2 regions of the Shewanella sedimentimangrovi genome follow, and region 1 is predicted to be linked to the other one. Evidence: predicted binding sites of a transcription regulator. Region 1 holds the regulator's gene; the other holds the start of a gene.
The links. Region 1 encodes MetJ, which represses methionine synthesis genes. Its sites were predicted from a motif close to TAGACGTCTAGACGTCTA; they were not measured.

Region 1 (15,113 bases):
AAGTGCCGTGTTCCTCAGTCCATTTGCGTTCGCCGGCCAGGATTATTTCGAGGCCCGCAGCGATGCCATGGGGGGCACAGGAGTGGCTGCTTCCAATATCGAAGGGGCCGCCTTTGCCAACCCGGCCCTGTTGTCCCTGCCATCCATGCGTGATCAAGGGGTCACCTTGTTACTGCCGACCCTGGGGCTTGATGCGGCCGACAAGGACGACATGATAGACAAGATAGATCTGCTGCAGGATGACTACGATGCCTTGCAGACGGCTATTGATAATGCCAATCCCACCGCAGTTGATACCTATCGCAATGCCCTGGTGAGTGATCTGGAATCACTGCAGGACAACAACGCCTATCTTAGTGGTGGTATTGGCTTGAGCGTCAGCATGCCTTCCAAGGGAATGGGCTGGGCCGTCATTTACAAGAGTTATCTGGATGGTATTGGCATAGCGGATATCAGCGACGCCGATATAGTACTGCTTAACAGTGTGGATCCGGTCAATCCACCGCAAATTGGGGATTTGACCTCCCAGGGCCGGGTTATAGCCGGTGCCATATCAGATATCGGGGTGGCGGTCAGTATGCCGCTGTCGATTGTTAATATGCCGGTGACAGTGGGGGTTACCCCAAAAATCCAGCGCCTCGACAGCTTCAACTATGGTGTCAGTGCCAACAATTTTGATGAAGGCGATTTCGATGGCAGCGACTACAGCAACGATGAAACCGGTTTTAACCTGGATGTGGGTATCGCCATTGAGCCCATGCATGGCATGGTCATAGGTCTTGCCGGCCGCAACCTGATAAAGCGGGAGCTGGACACAGTTGAGTCAGAAGGTATTCAGGCCACCTACAGAGTGGGGCCAACAGTGACCGTTGGCGTGGCTTACCAGTGGGATGGTTTTACCGTAACCACGGATTTGGATCTGCTTGAAAATGAAAAGTTTGTCGACATGGAGGGTACCCAGTATTGGCGTGTGGGCGGTGAATACCAGGCCATGGACTGGTTGGCGTTACGGCTGGGCTACCGCCACGATCTGAATGATGTGACCGCCAATCTTTATTCCCTCGGCACCGGTTTTGCCATAGGCAAGAGTTTTAAGCTGGATCTCAGCGGTATGTTCGGCAATGACAATGCCTACGGCGCGGCACTGCAAACCTCCTATCACTTCTAACCAAGCAGGCTGGCCAGCGACTTAAAGGTCAGCAGCAGGGCGCTTAAGGAACATAAAACCAGGGTCATCACCCTGGTTTTATTTTTATCAACCCTGTGGATCATTTTCCCGGCCAGCAGGTAGGCCAAAATGACACCGGGCAGCAGTTGCAGCGACCACCACAAGTGCTCAGTGCTCAGCAAGCCTGCCAAGGCCAGAATCACCAAAGCAATCAGGGAGCTGAAGATAAAAAAGGCCGACAGTGCCGCCCGGAATTTACCGGGATCCTTGCCCGCCAGCAACAGCGCCATCGGCGGGCCGCCAATGGCGGCTATGGTGCCGAATACCCCGGACAGGGTACCGGCCGCGAACAGGGTCAGGCGGTTCACCGGCAGTTCGAAGCGTTTAAGGCTGAGCAATACGGCGATGGCCACAATGGCGGCTATGGCCAGCCCCAGTACATCCTGTGGAGCCAGGAGTAACAGGGTGGCACCCAGCAGGCCGCCGGGAACCCGTCCCAGCAGGGCATATTGCAGACCCTTGAACTCCAGTTGACCGCGCTCCCGCACCAGGGTCAGCAGGGCAATGGAGAAGCCCATGACTATCACAGGGGCCGGCACCAGTCGCGGCTCCAGCAGATACAACAGCGGACTGGCTACTACAGCCAGACCAAAGCCAATCAGACTTTGGATCAGGGCGCCACTGAAGATGATCAGCAGGGCCAACAACCAGGTAACAGGATCCATCAAAGTACTCCGGGGCCAAAAACACACAAGGATCGCCGAGCGATCCTTGTGTGTTTATCTTTCATTGACAGGAGTTTACTCCATGTCTTCCCATTCGATTCCCATCTCATCCATCAGGCGCTTGGCTTCGGCGGGGATGCTGTCGGGTTTGTCTTTTGACAGGTCGTCATCATTGGGCAGCGGTTGGCCCGTGTAGGCATGTAAAAAGGCCTCACACAGCAATTCACTGTTGGTTGCATGACGCAGGTTGCCGACCTGGCGACGGGTGCGCTCATCGGTCAATACTTTCAACACTTTCAAAGGAATGGAAACGGTAATCTTTTTAACCTGCTCATTCTTCTTTCCGTGCTCAGCATAGGGGCTGATGTATTCGCCATTCCATTCAGTCATTGACTCACCTGTGATATCCGAAATTCGGTGCCGATTTTAAACCCTTACAAACTACAGTCAAATAATTGCTGCTAAAACGCCCCATCTGTGGGCTCTCGCCAACAAGTATAGACGTCTAAAAGTCTGGATGCCTATTGACCTCGGTATAATTGCTGAGTTAATTTAGACGTCCAGACATCCATTGTGATGCGCAAGCGTATTTTGAGGATCCGAGTATGACAGAGCGTCGAGCCGCAACCATAGCCGTACGTCAGGGCATTGAGAGTGACAGCCAGCATGGTGCCGTGGTACCGCCCATCTACCTGTCGACCAATTACAGTTTTGACGGTCACACCCAGCCACGGGCATTCGACTACAGCCGTTCGGGTAATCCCACCCGCTCCCAACTTGGAGAGGCCCTGGCCCAATTGGAGCATGGCAGCAGCGGTATCATTACCTGCACCGGTATGGCAGCCATCACCCTGGTGACCAGTCTGCTCGGAGCCGATGATTTATTGGTGGTACCCCATGACTGCTACGGCGGCAGCTATCGCCTGTTCACCAACCTGGCGAAGAAAGGCCAGTTCCGCCTGCTGGTGGTCGATCAATCGGATACGGCGGCGCTGGATGCGGCCCTGGCCCAAGGACCGGCCATGGTATGGCTGGAGACTCCCTCCAATCCGCTTTTGCGGGTAGTGGACATAGCCGCCATTGCCGATGCCGCCCACAAGGTGGGCGCCAAGGTGGTGGTGGACAACACCTTCCTCTCGCCCATATTGCAGCAACCCTTGTTGCTGGGGGCCGACATAGTGGTGCACTCCACCACCAAGTACATCAATGGCCACAGCGATGTGGTCGGTGGCGCCGTGGTGTGTCGCGATGCCGAGCTGGGGGAACGCCTGCATTGGTGGTCCAATACCCTGGGACTCACAGGCGGCGCCTTTGACAGCTACCTGACCCTGCGCGGGGTGCGCACCCTGGCGGTGCGGGTGCGGCAGCACCAGGCAAACGCCGAGCGCATAGTGGCCCGTTTGGCTGCCAGCGAGCTGGTGCGCAAGGTGTATTACCCCGGGCTCAAGGATCACCCTAGGCACGAGATTGCCGCCCGGCAACAACAGGGCTTTGGCGCTATGCTGAGTTTTGAGCTTGAAGGTGGCCAGGAAGAGCTGGTGGCCTTTCTCGGGGCGCTGCAGTTTTTCAGCATCGCCGAAAGTCTCGGTGGGGTAGAGAGCCTGGTGGCAGTGCCCGCCACCATGACCCACAGGGCCATGGACAGCGATGCCCGCGCCGAGGCCGGGATCAGTGACACCCTGCTGCGTTTGTCGGTGGGGATTGAAGATGTGGAAGATTTGCTGGCCGACATAGAGGCCGGACTCGCCGCCGTGGCGGCCTGCAAGCAATAGGAGCCTGATGTGGCACGATGTCATTTACATAAATTCGGTGGCTCCAGCCTGGCGGATGCGGACTGTTATCGTCGGGTGGCCCATATACTGCTGACCCAGGGGCGCAGTGACGATCTGGTGGTGGTGTCGGCCGCCGGCAAGAGCACCAATTTTCTCTATCGTCTGCTGGAGCTGAGCGACAAAGGTGCCCTGTGGCAGGAAGAGTTGCAGCAGCTGATGGGCTATCAGCAACAACTGATTGAGCAGTTGCTCAGTGCCGAACAGGCCCGCCACCTGCGTGAGCGCCTGGCCACGGACAAGGCCCAGTTGCAGACCCTGCTGGCCCTTGGTGAACGCAACGACTATCAGGTGAATCAGGTGGTCAGTTTCGGCGAGCGCTGGTCGGCTCGTTTGATGGCGGCGCTGCTGCGTGAATCCGGCGTGGCGGCAAGCCACGTGGATGCCTGCAGTATACTGGTGGCCGATGAGGGCGCTGTGCCACAGATTCGCACCGCCGAGTCCCGTGCCAAGGTGCAGGCGCTGCTGGCCGAACATCCGGACGAGCGCTTGGTGATCACCGGCTTTATCTGCGCCAACAGCCGCGGCGATACCCTGCTGCTGGGCCGCAACGGCTCGGATTTCAGCGCGACCTTGATTGCCAGCCTGGCCGATATCGACCGGGTCACCATCTGGACCGATGTGGAAGGGGTGTTTAACGCCGATCCCAACAAGATCAATGACGCCAAGTTGCTGGCCAGCATGTCACTGGCCGAGGCCGACCGCCTGGCCCGTCTGGGTTCGCCCGTGCTCCATTCCCGTACCCTGCAACCCCTGTTTGACACCCGGGTCAGCATGGCGGTGCGCTCAAGCTATGCGCCACACACCGCCTTTACCCTGGTGGCGCCCTCAAGCTCCCGCGCCAGCGCCCCCGTGGTGACCAACCTTAACGAGGTGGCCTGTTTCAGCCTGACCCTGGGCGGTGACTGCGACACCCTGCTGAGCCAGCTGGCAGAAGCCGGTGTGGCTCCGCTGGCCTGGTGGCCCGCAGCCAATGGCCGATTGGAACTGGCCTATATGCCCGAGCTGCAACGCCAGGCCCTGAACCAGCTCAATGCCCTGGCGCCGGAGCTGGAGATCAGTGACATCAGCGTCGCCACGGATCTCGGACTGGTGGCCCTGGTCAGCGCCGATGCCCACTTATATCGCCGCGGCTTTGCCCGTTTGCTCAGTCGTGAGGCCAGGCCCCTGTATCAGGACGGTCTCAGCCTGGTGACCCTGGTGCCCAAGAATCAGGTGACCCTGTTGACCCAGAAGGTGCACAGACGCTGCGCCGGGCCGCGCAAACGCATCGGCGTGGTGCTGCTTGGGGTTGGCAACATAGGCGAAGCCTGGCTGGATCTGTTTCGCCGCGCCGCCACTTCTTTGGGGCGGGAATTGGAGGCCAGTATTGAGCTGCTGGGTTTGGTCAGTTCCGGCAAGGCACTGATTGATGGTCAGGGCATAGATGCCGGCAACTGGCGCGATCGTTTCGCGGTAGAAGCGCACGAATGGGACTACCCAAGCCTGTTTCAACAGCTGGAGGCCCTGGAATGCGACGAGCTGGTGGCCCTGGATATCAGCGCCAGTGCCGCATTGACGCTGCAATATCCAGAGCTGTTTGCCCGCGGCATTCATCTGGTCAGCGCCAATAAGCTGGCCGGCTCAGGCCCGCTGCCTTTCTACCGTGAACTGAAACAACAGCTCGGTAACCGCAGGCTTTACTGGCGCTATAACGCCAGCTGCGGTGCGGGATTGCCGGTGCAACATGCGCTCAACGATTTGCACAACAGTGGCGACACAGTGGAGGCGGTCGGCGGTGTGTTCTCCGGCACCCTGTGCTGGTTGTTCGAACACTATGACGGCAGCCGCCCCTTCTCCGAACTGGTACTGGAGGCCAAGGGACTCGGTATCACAGAGCCCGATCCCAGGGACGATCTCTCTGGCCGCGACATGCAGCGCAAGCTGTTGATCTTGGCCCGTGAGATAGGCCTGGAGCTGGAGCTGGACGATATAGAGGTGACATCGCCGGTGCCAGAGGCGCTGGCCGCCTTGCCGCTGTCCGACTTCCTCGGGCGGATCAGCGAGCTGGATGCCCCCATGCTGGCTGCCCTCAATGCCGCCCGGGATGAGGGCAAGGTGCTGCGCTATGTGGCGGCGCTGGACAGGGCCGGCGGGCGCGTGAGTGCCAAGGTGGGACTGAGCTGGGTTGAGCCGGACCACCCCTGGGCCAACCTGACACCGGGTGACAATGTGTTTGTGATCCGCAGCGCCTTCTATCAGGGCAATCCGCTGATCATCCGCGGACCCGGTGCCGGCCGTGAGGTAACAGCGGCGGCGGTGCAGTCGGATCTGGCGCAGATCTGCCACGAGCTGTTACAGGAATAAGCTTGGCTGTGGGTGATAAGGGACGCATTGGCGTCCCTTTTGTTTTTAGGATGGGCAAATTGGCGTTTTTTACGCTTGACTTGAATTGAGATTGCTCTAGTATGTGGACGTATAGACGTCCAAACGCCCGAACGTCCATTTTAGCAGTCGAGGAATATTTAATGGCTTTTCATCACGCACAACATTCTCACTCCCTGAACCAGAGTCTGGCTGAGCTCAATGGCGAGATTAATGTGTCATTCGAATTCTTTCCTCCTGCCACCCCCGAAATGGAAAAGCTGCTGTGGAGCTCCATTCGCCGTTTGGAACCGCTCAAGCCCAAGTTTGTTTCCGTGACCTATGGCGCCAATTCCGGGGTCCGTGACCGCACCCATGGGGTGATTGAGCGCATCCAGCGCGAGACGGACCTGATAGCGGCACCACACCTGACCCTGGTGGATGCCAGCGATGAGGAGCTGCTGGGGCTGGCCAAGACCTATTGGAACAGCGGTATCCGAAACATAGTGGCGCTGCGGGGCGATCTGCCCGCCGGCAGCCCCAGGCCAACCCGCTTTGCCGCGGATCTGGTGCGTTTGCTGCGCAGCGTCGCCGACTTCGATATTTCCGTGGCCGCTTATCCCGAGGTGCATCCCGAGGCCGCCAATGCCCAGGCGGACCTGATTAACCTCAAGCGCAAAATCGATGCCGGTGCCAACCGGGCCATTACCCAATTCTTTTTCGATGTGGAGTCTTACCTGAGATTCCGCGACCGCTGCGTCGCCGCCGGCATAGATGTGGAAATCGTGCCCGGAATACTGCCGGTGACCAACTTTGTGCAGCTCAAACGCTTCGCGGCCATGACCAATGTGTCGATTCCCGCCTGGTTGCACAAGCAGTTCGAGGGGCTGGAGGATGACGCCGGTACCCGCCAGCTGGTGGGGGCCAACGTGGCCATAGACATGGTCAAGGTGCTGTCGCGGGAAGGGGTTAAGGACTTCCACTTTTACACCCTTAACCGCGCCGAACTCACCTACGCCATCTGCCATACCCTTGGGGTCAGACCCCAGCAGGGGTAACGGCAGCAGGGCTCCCATACGGGGGCCTTTTGTTTTTGGCGACCATGGGCTAGGCTGTGTAACGGCCCTCTGCAGTCAGGTTTGATTCCGACCGTGGGGGGAATGCCGGATCAAAAAGGAAGCCAAGCCATGGATGAGCAGAGCGTACACGAATTTCATATGGAAAAATTACCGCTGGACATCAGTAAGTTACTCCTGTCGCTGATGTTAATGTCCAGCCTCTATCTGATGTCATTTACCACAGAAACCCTGCTGGGCATGTTCCTCTGGATAAGTTGCGGCTGTTATGGCCTGCTGTCGCTGTTCGGCCTGTTGTGGCGCCTCTGGTGCATGGGTCGATCCTGATGCGCGAGACCCTTTGCCCCTTGTGTGGTCAATCCAATCTCTGTGCCCTGACCCAAGGCCAAAGCATTGACCAATGTTGGTGCCTGAACGCCAAGGTGCCCAGGGCGCTGCCAAAGCGCCGGGATGCCTGTTTGTGCCAGACCTGCTTGCAACGCCTGGCCGAGGAAGAGGCTCTGGGGATCAAGCGCCTGGATGCTTAATTGGTAACTGCTTGAAAAATGGCTATACTTTTTCAGCAAAATCCAATTTCGTCGCTGCAACCACTTTGGCAATCGGCAACCCATAACGGAGCTACCATGCTGAAAAAAATCCTGCTGTTTTTACTGCTGCTGTGCGCCATCCCCCTGGTGGCGGCACTCTTTATCAGAAAAGAGTACGCAGTGACCACGTCCATCGTCATAGATAAGCCGGTTGTTGAGGTTTATGACTATGTCAAATATCTGAAAAATCAGAATAACTATAGCAAGTGGGCCAAGATGGATCCCAAGGCGAGACTGAGTTTTCGCGGTACGGATGGCACAGTGGGCTTTGTCTCGGCCTGGGACAGTGACAACCCGGATGTGGGCCGTGGTGAGCAGGAAATTACGGCCATGGTGCCGAACAAACGCATCGACTATGAGCTGAGATTCTTAACCCCCTTTGAGGCCACAGATCTGGCCTTTATGACCACTGACGCGACGGCCGAAGGCAAGACCCTGGTGAGTTGGGGCTTTCGCGGCCATATGGATTATCCGATGAACCTGATGTTGGTGCTGATGGATTTTGAAACCATGATTGCTGACGATCTCAACACAGGACTTGGCAACCTCAAAACCCTGCTGGAGCAATAATCGCATCCCATAAAAAGGCCCCTTTAGCAGGGGCCTTTTTCATTGCAGGCTTCTGTTACTGACCGCAGGCGCTGCCGAAGATGCTGTTGGCCCAGGCCGGATTGTCGATGAAGGGGTTGCGGTTGTGCTGCCACTCATAAACCCGGTTATTGCGGCGCCGCTCCCAATCGCTGACGGGATCCTGATTGTGCCAGCTAAGCAGGGTGCAGAGGTCACCGAGTTTTGGCTCGTTGGTGCCTGTGGTGCCTTGGACCGCGATCAGATCCGGCGTGTTGCTGCTGTCGCCGCCCTGATAGCGGACATCCATATAGAGCACCATGCGCGCCACATCGCCCTTGACCGCGTCGGCGGGTTCAAAGCTGTCGGTATCGGTTTTGTTTTCAGGTGCCTCGGAGAGCGCTGTGCCACCCAAGGCAAAGTCCTTGTTGCCGCGGCTGCTGTTGACCGTCACGTCCGCCGGACGCAGGTGGTGAAGGTCGGTGTAGGCGTGCTGGCTGCTGTCTGGGAAGCCATGGCTCTTGGCCCAGACGTGCTCCCGGTTCCAGGCATCCAGCGAACTGCTGAGGCCGGCACGGTTGGTCTTGGGTTCAGAGCGACCTGTGTACAGCAGGATCACATTGTCAGTGTTGGCGGGATCTTCATCCGTGTAGTTGAGGCCATCCCACACTTGGGTGTAGGTGTAGCGGGTATGGTCGCGGATGATGAGATTGAGGCTGGTCTTGAGCTCGTTGCCACTCTTGCCTATGGCTTGGGCGTAATAGGTCTCATAGCTGTAACCTGCAGGATCCGGCTCAGTACCACCGCCGGTGCCGCCGCCGGTACCCGCATCCGTGTCGTAGTCGAGCTGCAGCGAGGCGCCGCTGAAGGCCTCATAGGCCTGCAGTTTGATGTACCAACGACCTTCCTGGACCGTGGCAATCTGGCATTGCTCGTTGTTGCCGCTCAGATAGGGGGCGCAATCGTACTGGCTGGTACTGGGTTCGCTACCAAAGCGCACATAAAGGTCGGCATCGCCACTGCCACCGGACAGGGTCACCGCCAGATTGCTGCTGCCGGCCGGGATATCGGCGACAAAGTCCAGCGCCTGCCCTTGGGCGGCACTGAGATTGGTCCTGACTTCGCCCTTGGACAGCAGATTTTCGGTCGGCAACGGCGCGCTGCAACCGGCGAGTGTGCCAGAGCCCGGGGTGCCGGCGCTGGTTGCCGCGGTCCAGTCGGCTTCCGTCTGGGTGTTGACTATGGTGGTGCGCTCCAGCGCCACGTCACGCACATTCAGGTTCCAGCCGCTGACGCCCCCTTCCCAGGCCACCAGATCCACCTGCTGGCCATTGAGGCTGAGTTTCACGAAATCGCCCGAGTTACCAAGGCTGAAGGGCAGGGGAGCGAAGTCGGGCGCCTTGCCAAACAGACTGGTGAATCCGGCGGCGTTGATGGCCAGGCTGTAATACTTGCCCGGTGCCAGGGTGCCACTGAGGTTAAGGCTGCTGCTGTTGTCGCTGAGCTGATATTGACTCAGGTCAACCGGGTCGCAGCCCGAGTTATAGAGTTCGATGAATTCCTCGACGCTGTCATTGTTGGGGGCGTCGTAAAGCACTTCACTGATAAGCAGCGCGCCATGGACATGGGTGCTGAGACCGGCCAGCAACAGGGCTGCGGTCAGGGTTGGTTTTGTAATCATCCTAGTAAGTCTCGCAATTATAGTTTTGGCATCCTGCGTATTGAATCCCTGCAACTCCTTTGTCTGGGGCTTTCGCGGAGCCGAGTATGCCACAACCAATTTGCGTGTTAATGCTTTGTTTATTTGAAACTTTTATTTCAAATATGCCCTGAGAAAGGCGTTTTCATGGGTGATGTTGGCGACTAATTGAGCTGAATTGGCTGCTTTATGCGGGATTAGCTGCATTTGGCGACGAGTGGAGAATATTGACTGCATAAACAACATGCGAGCCTTATATAAGTTGTCAAAATCTTTAAGCATGCTGTGAGTAAGTAGATTCTAAGGTGATTAAGCGTGCCTTTATTTTGAATAATTACTCATTGATGGTGTGCGGTTTTGTTGCGGAATTGCAAGTTTATTTGCCATAAGAGAACCAAAGCACGGCTATAGAATAAATGCTCCAACTTACGACTGAATTGATTGCTGGTTTTTTAACCGCCTTAAACCAGCGCTCACCCCAATAGCGGCACATGAACAGAGTTGGTTTTCAATTGTTAACTTTTCGTTGTACTCTGGGGCTCTTTATGGCCTGCTGCCCGAGGCGCGGCCCTTGCCAATAACAATAAATTCGATAATTACCATGAGGTGCGAATGGAAGCCGTAACTGCATTTGTAAATATGATCAATGGCGTGGTGTGGGGCACTCCCATGTTGGTCATGATCCTGGGTGTTGGTTTGTTTCTGTCCCTCGGCCTGCGGCTGATGCCAATCCTGAAGTTGGGCACAGGCTTTCGCTTGCTCTGGTCCGGTCGCAGTGCGTCAAAGGAAGGCGCTACCCAGGGGGAAATCACTCCCTTCAACGCTTTGATGACTTCTCTCTCTGCCACCATAGGTACGGGGAACATCGCCGGGGTGGCGACCGCCATCTTTGTCGGCGGCCCCGGCGCCCTGTTCTGGATGTGGTGCACCGCTTTGGTGGGAATGGCGACCAAGTTTTCCGAGGCCGTGTTGGCGGTTAAATACCGTGAAGTGGACGACAACGGCAATCACGTTGGCGGCCCCATGTACTACATCAAAAACGGTTTGGGCAGTAAGTGGACCTGGCTGGGGACGGCCTTTGCGCTGTTTGGCTCCTTCGCCGGTTTCGGTATCGGCAATACAGTGCAGGCCAACTCGGTGGCGTCGGCGCTGGAAAGCAATTTCGGAGTTCAGCCCTGGGTAACCGGCGTGGTGATGATGATCCTGGTGGGCCTGGTGCTGATGGGCGGTATCAAGCGTATCGCCGAAGTGGCTGGCAAGCTGGTGCCTCTGATGACCATTTTCTATATCACAGCCGGTCTGGCGGTACTGATTGTGTATATAGATCAATTGCCTGCGGCCCTGCTGTTGATAGTCAAAAGTGCCTTTACTCCTGTGGCGGCCCAAGGCGGTTTTGCCGGTGCGGCTGTGTGGGCGGCGATTCGTTTCGGGGTGGCCCGCGGCGTATTCTCCAACGAAGCCGGTCTTGGCAGCGCGCCCATAGCCCATGCGGCGGCCCAGACCAAAAATCCCGTGGCCCAGGGCTTGGTGGCCATGCTGGGGACCTTTATCGATACCATCATCGTCTGCTCCATTACCGGTCTGGCGATTGTCGTCTCCGGTAGCTGGACCTCGGGCGAGAACGGCTCTGCGCTGACCTCCTATGCCTTCTCCCACGCCTTGCCATTCGGTAACTACATAGTGGCCGTGGCCCTGGCCATCTTTGCCTTTACCACCATTTTGGGCTGGAGTTTCTACAGTGAAAAGTGCGTCCAGTACCTGCTTGGCGTCAAGGCGATCAAACCCTTCCGCTTGATTTGGACCCTGGTGGTGCCGCTGGGCGCCATCAGTTCGCTGGACTTTGTTTGGTTGCTGGCGGACACACTCAACGCCATGATGGCGATCCCCAACTTGATTGCCCTGACACTGCTGAGCCCTGTGGTGTTCGGCCTGACCCGGGAGTACTTCCTGCAAAAGCGTCAGGCGGCAGCCCAGGCACAAGAAGCCAAGTGATGGGTTAACCCAAATAAAAAAGGATGCCTTGGCATCCTTTTTTGTTATTCGACCGTACTGTCGAACTCAGTCTCTTCCTGCCCGGCATACAGGGGCTCGACATTGGGCAGTATTTTGAATTGGCGCTGGAAGTGGCGCTGCACCCCCTTGAGGTTGATATTGCCAAGTCCCGAGGCGAAACCAAACCAGGCATAGAGGCCACTGTAGTCTTCGAACATGGGTGGCAGGTAGCGCGGCGCCGTGAGTATGCCGTCCCGGTATGCCAGATACAGGGTGGGAATGTCCTCAATGGCCAGCTTGCCAAGGAACAGCATGGGGATCAGTTCCGGTAAGCCCGAGGCGATGGCGCTGCGGATAAAGTTAACGTTTTCAACGTAACCGCGCACATAGGAGATGTCCTTGGTGAAGCAACTGCCGCCGGCTACCATGCCGCCGCGAAACACCCTCTGGGTCACCCGGTAGCTGTCCTTTTCACTCAGTCCCTGCTCACGGAAATTGCGGTAAACCTCGATAAAATCGGCGCCCTTCTCGGCCATATCCACGGCCGCGACCCTGTCGCTGATGCGCCTGGCCCGCCCCGGGGTGGAGCTTAAGGTCAGCATTTCCAGCAGTACGGCCAATCCTTCCTGGGCGGCGGCCACCCGGGGGGAGCCAACACTGAGCCAGGTGGCGTGGGGCTGAGCCCGGCCATTGAGTGTGGTGCCCACATGCACCCAGCCTTCATGGACTTCATACACATTCAAATCGGCCTGGCTGAACATGGCCTTGCTGTTGATTTTAACCGTATCGCCACCCACAGCGGCATCGGACACTATGCCGTCGCTGAGTCTGACCCGCATATCATCACTGTGGAAATAGCGATCGAGCCGCTGGCTCAAATCGTCCACGGCTGCGGCGGCATCTATGGTTTTGGGGTGCTGCTTGTTCATGTGGCCCGCCGCCGGCAGGGAAAAGATATAGGACAACCGGTCGCCCAATTGTCTCAGGGTATGGCGATCTCCATGCAGTTTATTGGCGGCACTGCCATAGAGTTGCTGGCTCAGGCGGCCAAAGGTTGGGGTTCCCCTGTGGGTCAGCATGTCTATGACCTGGCGGTATTGCTCCACATTGGCCACCAACAGACGCCCCAAGGGATCCTGTTTGCCGAGGGTCTTGTGAATGTTCTGCTTGAGCTGCTTTAGCTCTTGTTGCACCTGGTGGGGGGCAAAAGGTAGGGGCAGTGCGTCGTAAAAGTCCTTGTTTATGGCCGGCAGTTGGCTGCCCCCGGTGGCGAGAAAACGTTGCTCCATTTCCCTCGGCCATTTGATGGCGTCGAGGATTTTAATGGGGGCTTGCAACTGCACCAGGGTATCTGAAAACTGGCGTAACTGCTGACAGTAGAGTTGTCTGGCGGCAGACATGGGATCACCGAAAGTCTTAACATCTGAAGACTTATGATAGCCTGTCACCAGGAGCTTAGCTATTAAGTCACTGAAATAGATGGGCTAACGCTAATATGATTGGAGCCGCCGTAGCGGCCCCATGGGGTTAGAAATCATCCTCGTCCACGCCCAGCGCTTTGCGCAGCTCGGCACGTTCCAGATAATCCTCCAGGCGCCGCTTCACTTCGCGTTTATGCTTGAGCGCCTTGGCGGCCTGGGCATTTCTTGGGGAGGTCAGTTCTTCAATTTCAGTATCGTTGGGCACGACTTCTACTATATGAGCCATAACGAATTCCTCATGCTGTCCTAAAGGCATTTCTAGCCAATAAATCGAACTTGGAAAAGCAAAAAATTTTGCTTTTAGCAGTAAAAAATTCTGAATTTGGTGCCGATCACGAATTTCCCATGGGCAAATTAAGCGGACTACTCCTTTGGCATTATAGTTGAGCAGTTTGCTTGGTTTTACCTTGTAATTTCCTGATCCCTTGCCAAAACTTATTGGCAGCTAATTCACTTTCTGGCAGGGAACAGCGATTGGCCATTATGGATGATGTCAGGCAAGCGCAACGACTCAAGTTCACGCCGTTTCGGGCCCCCGCTTCGGTCTGGCTGATCATGCTTGGTGCGGCGCTGTTTTGTGTGTCGGCCTGGTACCTGTTTCATCGTTATATCAACGAACGTGGTGAAGAACGTTTCCATGCCCAAGTTGTGTCCCTCGCCAGATCCATAGACAGTCGGATGCTGGTGTATGAGCAGGTACTGCGCAGCGGTATTGGTTTGTTTATGTCATCCCATGAGGTGTCCAGGGATGAGTGGCGGATTTATGTTCAAAATGCCAGATTGCAGCAGTATTACCCCGGCATCCAGGGCCTGGGATACAGCGTTATTCTTACCAAGGACCAATTAGCCAGCTTTATTGAGTCGGTACGGGCCGAAGGTTTCCCCGATTTCAAGGTGTACCCCGAGGGCGACAGGCCCATTTACCATTCCATCCTTTACCTTGAACCCTTCGATTGGCGCAATCAAAGGGCCTTTGGCTATGACATGTATTCGGAGGCCCGACGTAAAGAGGCCATAGACAGGTCCATTTTGACGGGAAATGCCTCCGTGTCGGCCAAGATAGTGTTGGTGCAGGAAACCGCCCGGGATACCCAGGCCGGTTTTTTGATGTATCTACCTTTGTATGACAATGTGGCCAGTGTCGAACGTCGCGCTAAGGGCGTGATTTATGCGGCGTTTCGGATGCAGGATCTGATCAACGGCATCATAGGCGAGGATTTTGAAGGCCTGGTGCTGAGCATTTATGACGGTGAAGCGCAAACAGCCGCCAATCTGATGTTTACCAATGATCCCAGTCCGGGTGTCCCTCTGAGCTACAGCCAGGTTAAAGCTATCAATGTGGGGGGGCACAATTGGTTACTGCAGGTCGGCAGTCGTACCGATTTTGTGTCCGAGCAGGAATATGTGCAAAGTCTGCTGATGCTCTTTTTAGTGGCGGTGTTTTTGCTCTTGCTGCTCTACTTCCTGCTCAATAACGCCAAGGCCAGACACCAGGAAGCGCTGTTTGCCACCGAAATCCTCTCCAATGAAAAACGCTTTCGTTTGGTGATAGAGGCCTCGCCCTGTGCTCTTATCATGACCGATACCCGCGGCCTGATCACCTTGGTGAATGCCCATACGGAACAGTTGTTTGGTTATGCGCGGGA
Region 2 (15,113 bases), 1.5 Mb from region 1:
GCGGCCGCGCCGCGTGCCAACTGAGCACGGGAGCCAATAAAAAAGGACGCCGCAGCGTCCTTTTTTGATGCCCGACCATCAATGCATGGCCAGCAGCATCTCCTGTGGGTTTTCCAGGTACTGTTTCCACAGGTTACAGAAGCGGGCTATGGTGCCGCCGTCGATAACCCTGTGATCCCCGGACCAGCTGACCTGCATGATCTTGCGGGCCTGCACGCTGCCATCGGCAGCAAAGCGTGGCAGGGTTTGCACCTTGCCAAGGGCCACAATGGCCACTTCCGGCTTGTTGATGATGGGGGTTGCCACGGTACCACCCAGAGCACCGATGTTGGAGATGGAGATGGTACCACCCTTGATATCCGCCGGCGCCACGCGACCACTGCGGGCGCTGTCGGTCAGGCGGGTGATTTCCGCAGCCACTTCCAGGATGGACTTGTTCTGTACATCCTTGACGTTAGGCACCAACAACCCCACCTTGGAGTCCACCGCCATGCCGATGTTGTGGCTGGCCTTAAATGTCAGCTCGGTACAATCGGCATTCACCTGACTGTTCAGCACGGGGAATTGCTTGAGCGCCAGTGACATGGACTTCATAAAGAAAGGCATCATGGTCAGCTTGAGTTCATCGGAACTGTACTTGGTCTTCATGGCTTCACGCAGGGCGATAAGATCGGTCAAATCTATCTCTTCGCAGTAGGTGAAGTGCGGGATGCTGGACACAGAGTCCATCATCTGGCGTGCCATGGCGGCCTGAACACCGCGGATAGCGACGACTGTATCGGCTGCGGCTGGTGCAACAGCGGCAGCTGCGGCTACAGGAGCAGTCGCTGTTTGCGGCTGGGCTGAAGCCTGTACAGCAGGTTGTCCAGAGACAAAGCGCTGCACATCTTCCTTGTACACCCGGCCGTGTTTGCCACTGCCGGGAACCTTGGACAGGTCCACATCCAGGCTGCGGGCAAGACGGCGCACCGCGGGGCTCGCCAGGGCCTTGCCCTGGGCGACAGGTGTCACGGCAGCATTGCAGGCCGCAGCCTGGGGCGCAGCTTGTGCGCTTCCCTGAGCCTGAGAAGCGGCAACAGCGCCGGCGGCACCTTCCACTTCGATGGCGTACAAGGGCGCATGCACCTTGGCCAGTTGGCCCTTGCGATAATGCAGTTTGACTATCTTGCCGGGTTTGATGGCAGGGATTTGCACCAGGGCCTTGTCGGTCATCACGTCGGCGATGGGTTGGTCTTCCACCACCATATCGCCTTCGGCAACCAGCCACTCCACCAGTTCACATTCAACTATGCCTTCACCTATGTCCGGCAGCAGGAATTCTTCCACAGCGGCGCCGCTAGCCGCAACCGCAGGAGCGGCAGCCGGTGCTGGCACGGCTGCGGCTGGAGCTGAGGCTTCGGCTTCACCGCCGATATCCACGGCGTACAGCGGCGCATGCACCTTGGCAATATCGCCCTTGGCGTAATAGAGCTTGCTGATCACACCGGCAAAGGGGGCCGGGATCTGCACCAGGGCCTTGTCGGTCATCACGTCACAAACCGGCTGGTCTTCGGCCACAGTGTCACCTTCGGCAACCAGCCACTCCACCAGTTCGCACTCAACCACACCCTCACCGATATCCGGCAATATAAAATCTTTAATCATACCGGACTCCTAGAATGCGACGCAGGCCTTGATGGCTTCAAAGGTCTTGAGCGCATCGGGCATATATTCTTTTTCGTGGATCAGCGGATACGGGGTATCCAGACCACACACACGGGCTATGGGTGATTCCAGATACAGGAAGCATTCTTCCTGTATGGTGGCGGCGATTTCGCCGGCAAAACCACCGGTCAGCGGCGCTTCGTGGTTAATCAGCAAACGGCCGGTTTTCTTCACCGACTCGGCAACCGTGTCCACATCCCAGGGTGACAGGGTGCGCAGGTCGATAACCTCGCAGGAAATGCCTTCGGCAGCGGCCATTTCGGCGGCCTTCTCCAGGATTTCCATCTGGGCGCCCCAGCCCAGCAGGGTGATGTCTTTGCCCTGCTGGATAACTTCGGCCTTGCCCAGTTCGATTTCGTAATCCCCTTCCGGCACTTCGCCAACGGAAGCGCGGTAGAGACGCTTGGGTTCAAAGAACACCACAGGGTTGGGGTCACGGATGGACGCCAGCAGCAAGCCCTTGGCCTGATAGGCGTTACGGGGCACTACAACCTTGAGACCCGGGGTACCGGTGAAATAGGCTTCAGGGGATTGCGAGTGGTAATGACCACCGGCAATACCGCCACCGTAAGGGGTACGGAAGGTCAAACCGCCGACGTTGAATTCGTTACCTGAGCGGTAACGGAACTTGGCGCTCTCGTTCACTATCTGGTCGAACGCCGGGAAGATGTAGTCGGCGAACTGGATCTCGGCCACCACAGTCATGCCATTGGAGGCCAGACCGTTGGCAAAACCGGCGATACCTTGCTCGGTCAGCGGCGTGTTGAAGCAACGCGCGCGGCCGAAGGTATCCTGCAGACCGGATGTGGCACGGAATACACCACCGAAGTGGCCCACGTCCTCACCGAACACCGTCATGGTGGAGTCTTTTTCCATCGCAATGCGCAGGGCACTGTTGATGGCATGCAACATATTCATTTCAGCCACGGCTTACAGCCTCCCAGAGGTTTTTGGATAGGATTGAGGGTACTTTTTGACATGCTCTTTCAGCGCATCCAGCTGCTTTTGCAGCAGCGGTGTCGGCTTGTCGTACACATCCTCAATGATTTCCTCAAGCAGTGGCGCAGGCACCTTTTCGGCAACCTTCACCGCCGCCAGCACCTCTTCACGGTACTTCTCGTACAGGGCAACATCTTCGGCTTCAGTCATCCAGCCCTTGTTGATCAGCCACAGCTTGAAGCGCTTGACCGGATCATGTTCACGCCACTTGGCTTCTTCTTCCTTGGAGCGGTATCCGGATGGATCGTCTGAAGAAGAGTGAGCGCCCAAACGGTAGGTCATGGCTTCAATCAGCACAGGAGCATTGTTTTCCACCGCGTAGGCACGGGCCTGTTGGGTGGCGGCCAACACCGCCAGCATGTCGTTGCCGTCGACGCGTATGGTGTGCATGCCATAACCCACACCGCGGCTGGCAATACCGTTACCGGCAAACTGCTCTTCGGTTGGGGTGGAGATGGCGTAGCCGTTGTTGCGACAGAAGAAGATCACTGGCGATTTCAACACGGCGGCCATGTTCAGGCCGGCGTGGAAGTCCCCTTCCGAGGCCGCGCCTTCACCGAAGTAGCATACGGCGACATTGCGCTGGCCCTTCAGTTTGAGGCTGTAGCCCACACCCGTGGCCTGGGGAATTTGCGTGCCCAGGGGGGAAGAAATGGTTTGATAGTTCAGCGCGGCGCAGCCGTAGTGGATGGGCATCTGCCGACCCTTGCCGAGATCTTTCTCGTTGCTGAACATCTGGTTCATGAACTGCTCGGTGCTGAAACCGCGATAGCGCAGCGCAGCATGCTCACGGTATTGGGCCAGGATGATGTCGTTATCATCCAGTGCGGCGACGCTGCCAACGATGGCGGCTTCTTCACCGGTACAGGTCATGTAGAAACTGATCCGTCCCTGACGCTGGGCACCGAGCATGCGCTCGTCCAGAACCCGGGTAAAGACACAGGCATCGTGGATACGCTTGGCCAGAGCCTCATCGATTTGAGGCAGCACGGCCTGTTCAAAGGTGGTACCGTCGGCTTGGAGAATTTTCAACACAGGGATAGCAAGCGACTCCCTGTCCAGAAAGGCGACGCGATGCACCGTTTCGCTATTCGTTGTTGCGTTGCTCATAATTTGCTCTTGTTATTGGTGGCCGGCGCAGCACGCCCTGCCAGTTGCTAAAACGCGGACTGAACATTACGTTAACGTAAACTACCTATCAACCATTGGCACCCGTCCGGCGCCAACTTAGGACCGGATCGGATGTATAAATTGGTTTACAAGCTTAGCGTACGTCCGGCGCCTGTGCCGCTGTCAGCATGATCACAGTGCGCTGCCCCACGGGGACCTTGGCGTTCGGAAACACCACGGCCTCGCTGTCGAGTTCAACCCTGATGTCCTTGCCCCCTTCCCTTGCAAGCACAAAGCCCTTGGGGAAAGAGGTAAAGTTCTCGACATCGGAGGCAAAGGTAAATTCAAAGTCTTCGGCCTGCTTATTGATCACCCGGCACACCTGATACAGGTTGACCTTTTCCGGACCATAGCTTTCCAGCTCCAGATCCCGGCCGCAAATCAGTCGGCTCAGCATCTCGCGGGTGGCAATAAAGCGGGTCATGTCGTTCTGGCCCATGGGATAGACCTTGCCCAGCTCTATGGTGAAGGCATCGGCGCCATAATTCTCGGAAGAGAAATAGCTGAAGGTGGTGGTCGGCTCATGATGGAACAACACAGTATCCACCCCGGCGGCCTTGAGGAACATGATCTGTTCGGCGCTGTAGGCGCGGCCCGGACGGTAGGGATAGATGGCAAACTTTTCGTGCTTGGAACCCCGGATGGCGGTATGCAGATCGTAATGAATGCGCTGCGCCCCTTCACGGGCACTGAAGAAACGATCCACATAGGTTTCCAGCTTACGGGCGCGGATCCGCTCCGGATTCACCAATCCGGGTCCTCGGGAATGCTCACCGCTGAACAAACGGTTCATGTTCTCATCCACTATGCGGGTGCCATTGTTGATGGCGGCCGGATTGCCGATGAGAAACAGGGTGCGCTCGCCGACCCGGATTTTGTCTTCCAGCAGATCGCGAATAAGACCGTTGCACAGTTCTATGGGGGCGGTTTCGTTGCCGTGAACGCCGCAGGACAGCACCACATCTTTATTGGCGACTTGCTGCAGTGGCTGAAACAGGATCACGCCCGTGTCCCAGACATCAACCCGGGTATGTTCGCCTATGTCGAAGCCAAAGGGCTCGGGAAAGCTTTGGGGATTGGCCAGGGTCAGGGCCAGGAAATCTTTGGTTTTAAGCAAAGTGTCGAGCACAGCGAATTCTCCTTGTTCATCCGTAACGGCGGTGGGCACAAACGGGACTAATACTAACATAAGTGGCTGAGGTGTCAGCTATCCCTTTCGCTGCCTTACCGGATGAGGACAAGGTCTTACTTCTGCCCTACTGCTGCTACGCATGTTTCTACGCTTGCTTTTCCTTTTGCATTGCTCTTGCATTTGTCTTGGCATTTGCTCACAATGTTTAGCCATCCAGACATCCATTTATTGTGAGAGATTCATGTCAGCACAACAAACCTCCCTGGCCACCTTCGGCGCCGGCTGCTTTTGGGGCGTGGAATATTTCTTCCGCCAGGTCCCCGGCGTGCTTAATGCCACCTGCGGTTACATGGGTGGCAATAACCAGACCACCACCTATGAAGAGGTTAAAAAAGGCAAAACCGGCCATGCGGAAGTGGTGCAGGTGGAATTCGATCCCACTCAGGTCAGCTATGAAGAGCTGCTGCAGGTGTTCTGGAAAAACCACAATCCCACCAGTCTCAATCAACAGGGTGGCGACATAGGCACCCAGTACCGCAGCACCATTTTCTTTCACGACAAGCAGCAAAAGGCCGAAGCCGAAGCATCCAAACTGGCGCTGGCCCGCTCCGGCAAATGGGGCATTCGCCACATAGTGACCGAGATAGTGCCGCTGCAGCGGTTCCACCGCGCCGAGGAATACCATCAGGACTATATCCAGAAGAACAATCTGCCGAGCTGCCACCTGGAATACTGATTGGCTTTTCGACCATAAGTACAAAAAGCCGAAAGCAAGGTAAAAGAAAACGCGCCCAAGGGCGCGTTTTTTTATGTCTTAATGATTAGCCTATCAGCCCTTAAGGGCGGCGCCAATCAAGGCCTGGGCCTCGGCTATCAGCTCTGTCAGATGGACTTCGCTGACAAAACTCTCGGCATAGAGCTTAAACAATGGCTCTGTGCCAGATGGGCGCGCTGCAATCCAGCCATTGGCCGTGACTATCTTGATCCCGCCGATGGCGGCACCGTTGCCCGGTGCATGGGTCAGCACCTCGAGTATGGCATCGCCGCCCAGGGTGCTGGCATTAAGGCTGTCGCCATTAAGTCCGGCAAACTTGGCCTTCATCTTGGCATTGAGCGGACTGTCAATACGGCGATAGAAGCTGCGACCATGTTTGGCCGCCAGCGCCTCATAACGCTCGGCGGGCGTCTGGCCGGTGACAGCCAAAATTTCCGCCGCCAGCAGCGCCAGAATAAAGCCGTCCTTGTCGGTACACCAGGTACCGCCATCACGGCGCAGGAAGGCGGCACCGGCACTTTCTTCACCGCCAAAGGCCACGGTGCCATTTGCCAGCCCATCCACAAACCACTTGAAGCCCACCGGCACTTCCATCAAGGGCCGGCCATGGGCGGCGCAGACCTTGTCGATGAGGGCGCTTGACACCAAAGTCTTGCCGATGGCGAGGTTTTCGGCCCAGCCGGGTCTGTGACCCAATAGGTAATCTATGGCCACCGCCAGGAAGTGGTTGGGGTCCATCAGGCCGCTGCCGGGGCAGACTATGCCATGGCGGTCGTAGTCCGGGTCGTTGCCGACACAGATATCAAAGGCATCCTTGTGGGCCAGCAGGCCCTCCATGGCATGGGGCGAAGAGCAGTCCATACGGATCTTGCCGTCCTTATCCAGGGTCATAAAACCAAAGGTCGGGTCGACCCTGTTGTTGACGACCGTAATGTCCAAACCATAGCGCTTGGCGATTTTGTCCCAGTAATAGATGCCGGAGCCGCCCAGGGGGTCAACACCTATGCGTACCTTGGCCCTGGCTATGGCCTCCATGTCTATGACCTGGGCCAGATCGTCCACGTATGGGCCGATAAGATCCTTGTGTTTGAGCAGCGGCATTGCGCGGGCCACGCTGTAATTAACCCGTTTGACGCCATCGAGGTTGTGTGCCAGGTAGTGGTTGGCACGGGTCTCAATCCAGGAGGTGATCTCCCCTTCGGCGGGGCCGCCGTGCGGCGGATTGTACTTGATGCCCCCGTCCTGGGGCGGATTGTGGGACGGGGTGATGATCAAGCCATCAGACAATTCGTTGCTGTTGGCGCTTTTGTTGGCACTGAGAATGGCATGGGACACCACGGGCGTCGGGGTAAAGCTGTCATTTTCCTGGGCGATGACACACACCTGGTTGGCCACAAGCACCTCGATTGCGCTAACGTAGGCGGCCTGTGACAGCGCGTGGGTATCCATACCAAGATAAAGGGGCCCTTGAATACCCGCCTGCTTGCGGTAGTCCACCACGGCCTGGGTGATGGCCAGGATATGCCGCTCGTTAAAGCTATTCAAAAAGGCACAGCCCCTGTGGCCCGAGGTGCCAAAACTCACCCGCTCCGCCGGATTGCCGGCATCCGGCACCAGGCGGAAATAGTGGCTCATGAGTTTGGGAATATTGACCAGATCCTGTTGCTGTGCCGGGGTACCGGCGCGCTCGTGTATTGCCAAAACCATTACTCCTTGTGTTGCGCTTGCGGACTTAACCCAGCGCCCGCTCGCCGATACTGGCAGCACGCACGGGATCGCAGCCAAAGCACTCCAGCACTTCCTGCAATATCATGCGCTTCTTACCTGTGTTGTTATTGGTGGTAACCCAAAAACCACTGCTGCCGATTTCCTTGGGATTGGCCGACTGGCTGGCCTGCAACAGCGCATCCCTGGAGGTCGCAAAATAAAGCCGATCGCGGCCCTGGATTTGCAGTACCTTGGAGAAACCCGCCGGGTTCGCCCGATGAAGGCTCTCAAGCACAAACAGGAAGCGGCCAACCGCGCCCTTTTGTTGCTCCAGCAGGGATTCAGACAGCAGATGCTCGAAATCATATTCGGCATTTATGTCAGTTTGAGGGGCAAGGGTCGCCTCCATGCCAGGCTGGCTGATGGGCTTGGGTTCGGTGTTGACCACTTCGGTCACCGACAGCCCCAGCAGGCGCCGTAAAATGTCTGAAGCACTCTCGCCTATCCTTTCCGTTTTTGCTGCGATAAAACGATAAAGCTCTTCATCCACTTCAATGTATTTCATAACCCTCGAGTTCCTTAATCTTATGGTTCGTCACTGACGGCCACAGCCAACACTGTGTCCGGCAAAGGGAGTAAGGCCACCAGTGTAGACAGTTATGAATCTTTGATAAAGCACTCTTAATTCAAAACTTGTGGCCTTTTAACTGCCTTGCGGCCATGACAGTTTAAAAAGCCAGCGAACGGTTCACGGCTACCGACAACTTGATCCCTTTGGGTCCGCCATGCACAATTGCGCACCATTGAAAAGGCGGCAGCAGCGGAACACACACATGCACATCAACAGAGCCATCGGCGGCCAGGGGCCGGCAATAGTGCTTATTCATGGTCTTTTTGGCGATCTGGATAACCTCAAGTCGCTGGGACAAAGTTTGCAAAGCGATTACAGGGTCATACGGGTGGATGTGCCCAACCACGGCAACAGCCCCCATTGGGACACCATGGACTACCCCGCCCTGGCCGATGCCATGGTAGCCATGCTGGATGAGGAAGGTATGGACAAGGCGCTGTTTATCGGTCACTCCATGGGCGGCAAAATCGCCATGGCCACGGCCCTGTGCCACCCCGAGCGCGTCAGTGGCGTAGTGGCTGCCGATATCTCGCCGGTCGCTTATCCCCACAGACATCAGCTGGTGTTCCAGGCGCTGACCAGTTTGCCGCTGGATGGCAGCTGTGACCGCCGCCAGGCCCTGGTGCACATGAAAGATGCCGGTGTTGATGAGGCCACGGCGCAATTTTTGCTGAAAAGTTTTCGCCGCACCGACACAGGCTTTGGCTGGAAGATGAATATTGATGGCCTCAAGCGCAATTACGATGCCCTGATTGGCTGGCCGTTCCACACGATCAGCTATTCCGGCCCCACCCTGTTTGTCCGCGGCGGCGATTCCGACTATGTCAAAGCCGAGCACAAGGACGCCATTCTGGCCCAGTTTCCAGCGGTGCAGCTGAAATCCATCGCCGCCACGGGTCACTGGCTGCATGCCCAGAAACCCGAGCTGTTCAATCGTCTGGTGAAAGGATTTGTTGACAGCCTGGCGCTGCCACTCTGAGTTAACTGAAACTTGTGCTCTGGCAGGCGGTAGCGGGCACTTTATCTATGTGATATATTCCCGCCTCTTCCAATCCCGGCGGCCCTGCAGCCGGAATGATTAGCAGCGGGAATCAGGAGAAGCAGTCGATGTTGTCCCAGTACATGGAGCAGATAGAGACCATAGGCCTCAATCTGTTTTTTGCCAGTATCTTCTTTTTTATCGGTATGGCCATCTACGACGTACTGAAGCAGGGCAATGTTCCCAAGTTCGGCCGCTTTATTGTGTGGTTGGTACTTTTTCTCGGCTGCGCCGGTTTTATTGCAAAAGGAATTATCCAGGTGGCCTGGGAAGGTGCAGGCATCGGCTAATTGACTATCATGGCAAAAGAAGCAACAGACAGAATAACAATAGACCTTTTTGCCTCCGAAAAACGCCGCGGTCGTCCCCGCAGCAGTCCCCTTTCTCGGGAGCAACAGCTCAAGGTCAACAAGCGTAACCAGATCCAGCGGGATCGTGCCAAGGGGTTAAAGCGAATAGAGTTAAAAGTGTCACAAGATTTATATGACGCCTTGAACGAAAAAGCTTTGGCCAGTAACATCAGCCGCAGCCAGCTAATCGAATGCATATTGCAGGAACAATTTGGCGGTTGAATCCGGCTTTAAACGATTGATTGCAATCGCGAACTACATATTAAAGGAAAGACAATGGCTACTGTAGGTCTTTTTTTCGGGAGTGACACAGGTAACACCGAAGCTGTCGCCAAGATGATCCAGAAAAAACTGGGCAAAAACATGGTGGATGTCAAAGACATCGCCAAGAGCACCAAGGAGCAGATCGCCGAATACGACCTGCTGCTGTTCGGGATCCCGACCTGGTATTATGGTGAAGCCCAGTGTGATTGGGACGACTTCTTCCCCGAGCTGGAACAGATAGACTTTACCGACAAGCTGGTGGCCATTTTCGGTTGCGGCGATCAGGAAGACTATGCCGAGTATTTCCTTGATGCCATGGGCATGGTACGCGACATAGTGGAAGCCCGCGGCGGTATCATCATCGGCCATTGGCCCACTGCCGGTTACAACTTTGAAGCCTCCAAGGGTCTGGCGGATGACGACCACTTCGTGGGTCTGGGCATTGACGAAGACCGTCAACCCGAGCTGACCGAAGAGCGCGTCGACGCCTGGGTGAAGCAAATTTACGAAGAAATGTGTCTGGCCGAACTGGAAGATTAATTCCCCGGACATCAATACTGAAGCGGCCATAGGTGCCGCTTTTTTATTCGCGTTTTTCAAGCGCCTTATTTGTACGCCTTATTTATACGTCAAGAGAACAGCAAATAGATGCAACACAGTCACTGGGATATCTTTTGTGCCGTCGTCGACAACTATGGTGACATAGGGGTCACCTGGCGCCTTGCCCGGCAACTGGCCAGCGAACACGGTATAGAGGTGCATCTTTGGGTCGATGACCTTAACAGCTTTGGACATATCCTGCCGGCATTGGATCCCAAGCTCCCTTCCCAAATGGTGGAAGGCATCAGGGTTCTGCAATGGAATACCCCACTCGACCTGCCCTATGTTGCCGGAGAGGTGCTGATCGAAGCCTTTGCCTGCGAGTTGCCCGCCGAGGTGAAACAGGCGGTGAAAGACTCTGCCACAGCGCCCTGCTGGCTCAATCTGGAATACCTGAGCGCCGAAGACTGGGTCGAGGGTTGTCATGGCTTGCCCTCCTTCCAACCCGGTGGCATCAACAAATACTTTTATATGCCCGGCTTCAGCGCCGCCACAGGTGGTCTTATCTGCGAGACTGGACTGTTTGAGGCAAGGGCCGCCTGGCAGGCCGACAGCAGCAACAAGATGGCGCTGTTCCAACAGCTGGGCCTTGGCGGCATACAGGCAGAGGATAAGGTCATCAGCGTCTTCAGCTATGAAACCGAGGCCCTGCCTGCCCTGTGCGAACTCTGGTCCGAAGGCCAGCAGCGGGTCCATGCCCTCATCCCCAAGGGCCGCAGTTTCAACAGTCTTAAAGCCTTGCTGCCCGGCCCGGTGGAAGCCCTGACACCCGGGCAGCGGATTGAGCTCGGCAATCTGACCCTGCATGTGCTGCCGATGACGGATCAGCAGGGCTACGATCGCCTGCTGTGGAGCTGTGATTTCAACATAGTGCGCGGCGAAGACTCCTTTTTGCGCGCCCAATGGGCCGCAAGACCCTTCATTTGGCACATTTATCAGCAGGAAGAAGATTACCACCTGGTAAAATTAGAAGCTTTTATGCAACTTTACTGCGATAATCTGGCTTCTGAAATTGCAGATTGCTGGCGGAACCTCAACCTGGCGTTCAATCAGCAGCAGGCGACGGCAGTGCAAACGCACTGGCGACATATTGATTCGCTCGCCGAGCCCTTGCTGGCCCATGCCGGACAATGGCCAGGCGATGCACTTAAGACGACAGATCTGGCTACAAGACTAGTGCAATTCGTCAAAAAATCGTTAAGATAGCGCCTTTAGTAAAACGTCCAAGATATAGGAAATTTAGTAATGAAAACTGCTCATGAAATCCGTCCCGGTAACGTGATCATGTTTAATGACGCCCCTTGGGTTGTTCAAAAAACTGAAACTACTCGTTCAGGCCGTAACGCTGCCATCGTTAAAATGAAGCTGAAGCACGTGCTGATCGACTCTTCTACCGAGACCACCTTCAAGGGTGAAGACAAGATGGACGTTATCGTTCTGGAGCGTCTGGATTGCACCTACTCCTACTTTGCCGATCCTATGTACGTATTCATGGACGCTGAATACAACCAGTACGACGTAGAAGCCGAAAACGTGGGCGATGCCGCCAAGTTTATCGTTGACGGTATGGAAGACACCTGCCAGGTTACCTTCTACGAAGGTAAGGCCATCAGCGTTGAACTGCCAACCACTATCGTACGTGAAGTGGGTTACACCGAGCCTTCTGCCCGTGGTGACACTTCCGGCAAGGTTATGAAGCCAGCCAAACTGGTAGGTACCGACATCGAGCTGATGGTTGCCGACTTCGTTAAAGAAGGCGACAAGATCGAAATCGATACCCGTACCGGTGAATTCAAGAAGCGCGTGTAATTCCCGCTGCTGAATCCCGAATTGATAAAAAGGCCAGCAATTTGCTGGCCTTTTTAATTTCCGTTCCACTCAAAGGTGTCAGGCAACTTCTACCCGGTTGCGGCCGGCTGTCTTGGCCCTATACAGGGCGTTATCGGCCCTTTCAACCAATTCTGCCAGATCTTCCGGCCCCTGCCACTGGGCCAAACCGATACTGGTGGTAAAGCGCACTTCCTCGCCGTCATCGGTTGTCACCAGCAGGGCTTCGCAGGACTCGCGGATCCGCTCAGCCACATCAAGCGCATGCTTGGCGTCGGTTTCCGGCAGGATCACCAGGAATTCTTCACCGCCATAGCGGCCCACCAAATCCACGTTGCGTACCGCCTTTTGGGCCGCCACGGCAAAGCTTTGCAATACCTTGTCGCCCACCAGGTGACCATACTGATCGTTAACCCGCTTAAATCTGTCCAGATCGAGCAGCAGCACTGTTACGCTGCGCAAATATCTGTCCGCCCTGAGCACCTCGGTCTGCAGACGTTCAAACAGGGCGCGGCGGTTAAACAGGCCAGTCAGCGGATCCCGGGTTGCCTGTCGATACAGGCTCACCAACATAAACAGTTGCGACATCTGGGCCCACAGGGTCAGCGCAACCAAGAGGATCAGGGTCATCATCAGCTCCTGGGGGATCTGATAACCACTCATCTGCGAGGCCAACAGCACGCTGAAAAACACTGGCAGCGCCAGCACCATGCCTTCAATCAGGGTCAGCGGAAACACCGCCAGCTGAACGGCGGTGATCAGAGGATAATACTGATAGATCTGCTGGCTCTGCTCCAGCAGCTGGGCACTGTAGACATAGAACGCCGATGGAATAAGTACCAGCAAGGCCAATCTGATGCGCGCCATCAGCAGGCTGGAACTGCGCCCCTGCCAGAACACCAGCCCCATAAAGCCCGCGGCCATAAAGCTCCTGGCCGGTACCATGGCCTGAAACTGCGCCAGCGGCATACTGATATAGTCCAGAATCATCCAGCCCAGCGCCACCAACATGTAAATGGCGGCCAGCGCCTGCACCCTGTGGTGTATTTGGCTGGCCCGTGAGCCATCGAAATCCTTGGTATGATCCCGATTGGAAAACAGGTCACCGAACTGTAATAAGCGTTGCCATCTCATTATCAGTGGCATGGGCTCTGCTTGAGCCGAAACCTGGGATTTGGTCATGTTTGTCCTTGTTATTCAACGGCTGGCCCTGGAGCTACCGATTTGTCTTAGTTATCTGAGCCTAAACTAACCTAAATTAATGACTTTCTGTTTGAGCAACATCAAATATACGAACACTGGCGCAATAAAGCGCAAAAAAACGCCATAAAAAAACCGGCCTGAGGCCGGTTTCTTTTCATGGAAGGAAATCAGGCGATAAGCACAAACCCCACAAAGGCCAGAGCCGCAGCTATCATGGCATAGGGCAACTGGGTCACCGCATGGCTGACCAGATCGCATCCCGAGCCCTGGGCCGCCAGTACGGTGGAGTCGGAGTAGAAACAGGCCTGGCTGCCAAAGGACGAGGCCGACAGCAGCGCACCTATCACCAGAGGGATGTCAGCACCGACGGAATGGGCCAAGGGCATCACAATGGGAATGGTCACGGCGAAAATACCCCAGCTGGAGCCTGTGGCAAAGGCCAGTACCGCCATGGCCAGGAACACCACCGCAGGCAGCAACTGCGCCGTCATAAAGGGGCTCAGGGTGTCAATAACGTATTGGGGCAGCAGCAGGCTGTCACAGACGTCCTTGAAAATAAAGGCGGCGATAACCGTGCCTATGGCAGGCAGCATGTTTTTAAAGCCATCGATCATCTGCTCCATCATCTCGGACAGTGGCATCAGCTTTTGCACCGCATAGTAAGGCAGGGTGACCACCAGGGTCGCCAGCAGGCCTTTCCAAACGTCGATATCGAAATACACGGTGAAACCGACCATCAGCAGCAGCGGCACCAGGAAGTTATGCAGCTTGCCATCCTTATGGGCGGTTTCGAACTCTTCTTCCATGGCCTGCACCGCATAATCATCCGAGGTGTGCACATGACGCATATTGGCGTCGTGCTGCTCTTCCACCGCAGCCGCCTTGAGTTCGGCGCGCTTCATGGGCCCCAGCGCCGGTACCAGCCCAAGCGCCACCAACAGCACCATGGCCACGGCAAACCAGGCATAGAGCATGTAAGGAATGGCCGACATATAGACGCTGATCCCCTGCCCCTCGTCCGCCACACCGTTGTCCACCAACAGGCCACCGAAGAACACCGCCCAGGTGGATACCGGCACCAGCACGCACACGGGGGCGGCGGTGGAGTCCACCACATAGGCCAGCATCTCGCGGGACACCTTGTACTTGTCGGTCACCCGCTTCATGGTTTCACCCACGGTCAGGGCATTGAGGTAATCGTCGATAAAGATCACCAGACCCAGGATAAAGGTCATAAACAGGGATGAGCGCCGGCCCTTCGCCAGGGCAATGGCCTTGTGGCCGAATGCCAGGGCGCCACCGGTGCGGACCAGCAGGGCTATCAGGGCACCGAAGCTGCCACACACCAGAATAAGCCAGCCTATGGTCTCATCGGCCATCACCTTAAGTGAGGTAGCAGCGAAGTTGTTCAGCATTTCGGCGGGATCAAGCAGCAGCAGACCCACTACCGCACCCACGATAAGAGACAGAATGGGGCGACGCAGCCATACGGCCAGCACCAGCACCACCGCCGGAGGAATTAGACTCAACGCCGTCGGTTCAGACATGCACTCAGGTCCTCAAATAACGCCCATAGGGCTGAAAAAGGATACAAGGTGCCCCAGCTTTCGGGCACCGCTCTGCTTTAGGTTGGCCTGCGATCCGGCACAAATACGAGTCTCAGGGTAAAACATCGCGCAGAAAATAAAACGCAACCCCAAGTGAGTCAACCA

Region 2: msrA (peptide-methionine (S)-S-oxide reductase MsrA) is a predicted target of MetJ. The motif match lies at 5,212-5,229, and genes of this name have one in related genera.

The regions. Positions count from the first base shown of each region.
Region 1 is NZ_CP071502.1:3,607,832-3,622,944, reverse strand. Features, by position in the region: gene JYB85_RS16155 (conjugal transfer protein TraF) at 1-1,168, shown strand, start outside; gene JYB85_RS16150 (sulfite exporter TauE/SafE family protein) at 1,165-1,893, opposite strand; gene metJ (met regulon transcriptional regulator MetJ) at 1,969-2,283, opposite strand; gene metB (cystathionine gamma-synthase) at 2,499-3,665, shown strand; gene JYB85_RS16135 (bifunctional aspartate kinase/homoserine dehydrogenase II) at 3,675-6,068, shown strand; gene metF (methylenetetrahydrofolate reductase) at 6,230-7,123, shown strand; gene JYB85_RS16125 (hypothetical protein) at 7,253-7,468, shown strand; gene JYB85_RS16120 (cysteine-rich CWC family protein) at 7,468-7,668, shown strand; gene JYB85_RS16115 (SRPBCC family protein) at 7,765-8,298, shown strand; gene JYB85_RS16110 (endonuclease) at 8,354-9,976, opposite strand; gene JYB85_RS16105 (alanine/glycine:cation symporter family protein) at 10,607-11,986, shown strand; gene JYB85_RS16100 (flavohemoglobin expression-modulating QEGLA motif protein) at 12,031-13,386, opposite strand; gene JYB85_RS16095 (hypothetical protein) at 13,514-13,693, opposite strand; gene JYB85_RS16090 (CHASE domain-containing sensor histidine kinase) at 13,951-15,113, shown strand, end outside.
Region 2 is NZ_CP071502.1:2,140,095-2,155,207, forward strand. Features, by position in the region: gene JYB85_RS09295 (dihydrolipoyllysine-residue acetyltransferase) at 79-1,644, opposite strand; gene JYB85_RS09300 (alpha-ketoacid dehydrogenase subunit beta) at 1,654-2,631, opposite strand; gene JYB85_RS09305 (thiamine pyrophosphate-dependent dehydrogenase E1 component subunit alpha) at 2,635-3,813, opposite strand; gene astE (succinylglutamate desuccinylase) at 3,968-5,002, opposite strand; gene msrA (peptide-methionine (S)-S-oxide reductase MsrA) at 5,247-5,741, shown strand; gene pgm (phosphoglucomutase (alpha-D-glucose-1,6-bisphosphate-dependent)) at 5,835-7,481, opposite strand; gene seqA (replication initiation negative regulator SeqA) at 7,513-8,052, opposite strand; gene JYB85_RS09330 (alpha/beta fold hydrolase) at 8,327-9,097, shown strand; gene JYB85_RS09335 (DUF2788 domain-containing protein) at 9,226-9,447, shown strand; gene ybfE (LexA regulated protein) at 9,457-9,729, shown strand; gene fldA (flavodoxin FldA) at 9,784-10,311, shown strand; gene earP (elongation factor P maturation arginine rhamnosyltransferase EarP) at 10,420-11,577, shown strand; gene efp (elongation factor P) at 11,617-12,180, shown strand; gene JYB85_RS09360 (GGDEF domain-containing protein) at 12,259-13,380, opposite strand; gene JYB85_RS09365 (Na+/H+ antiporter NhaC family protein) at 13,569-14,948, opposite strand.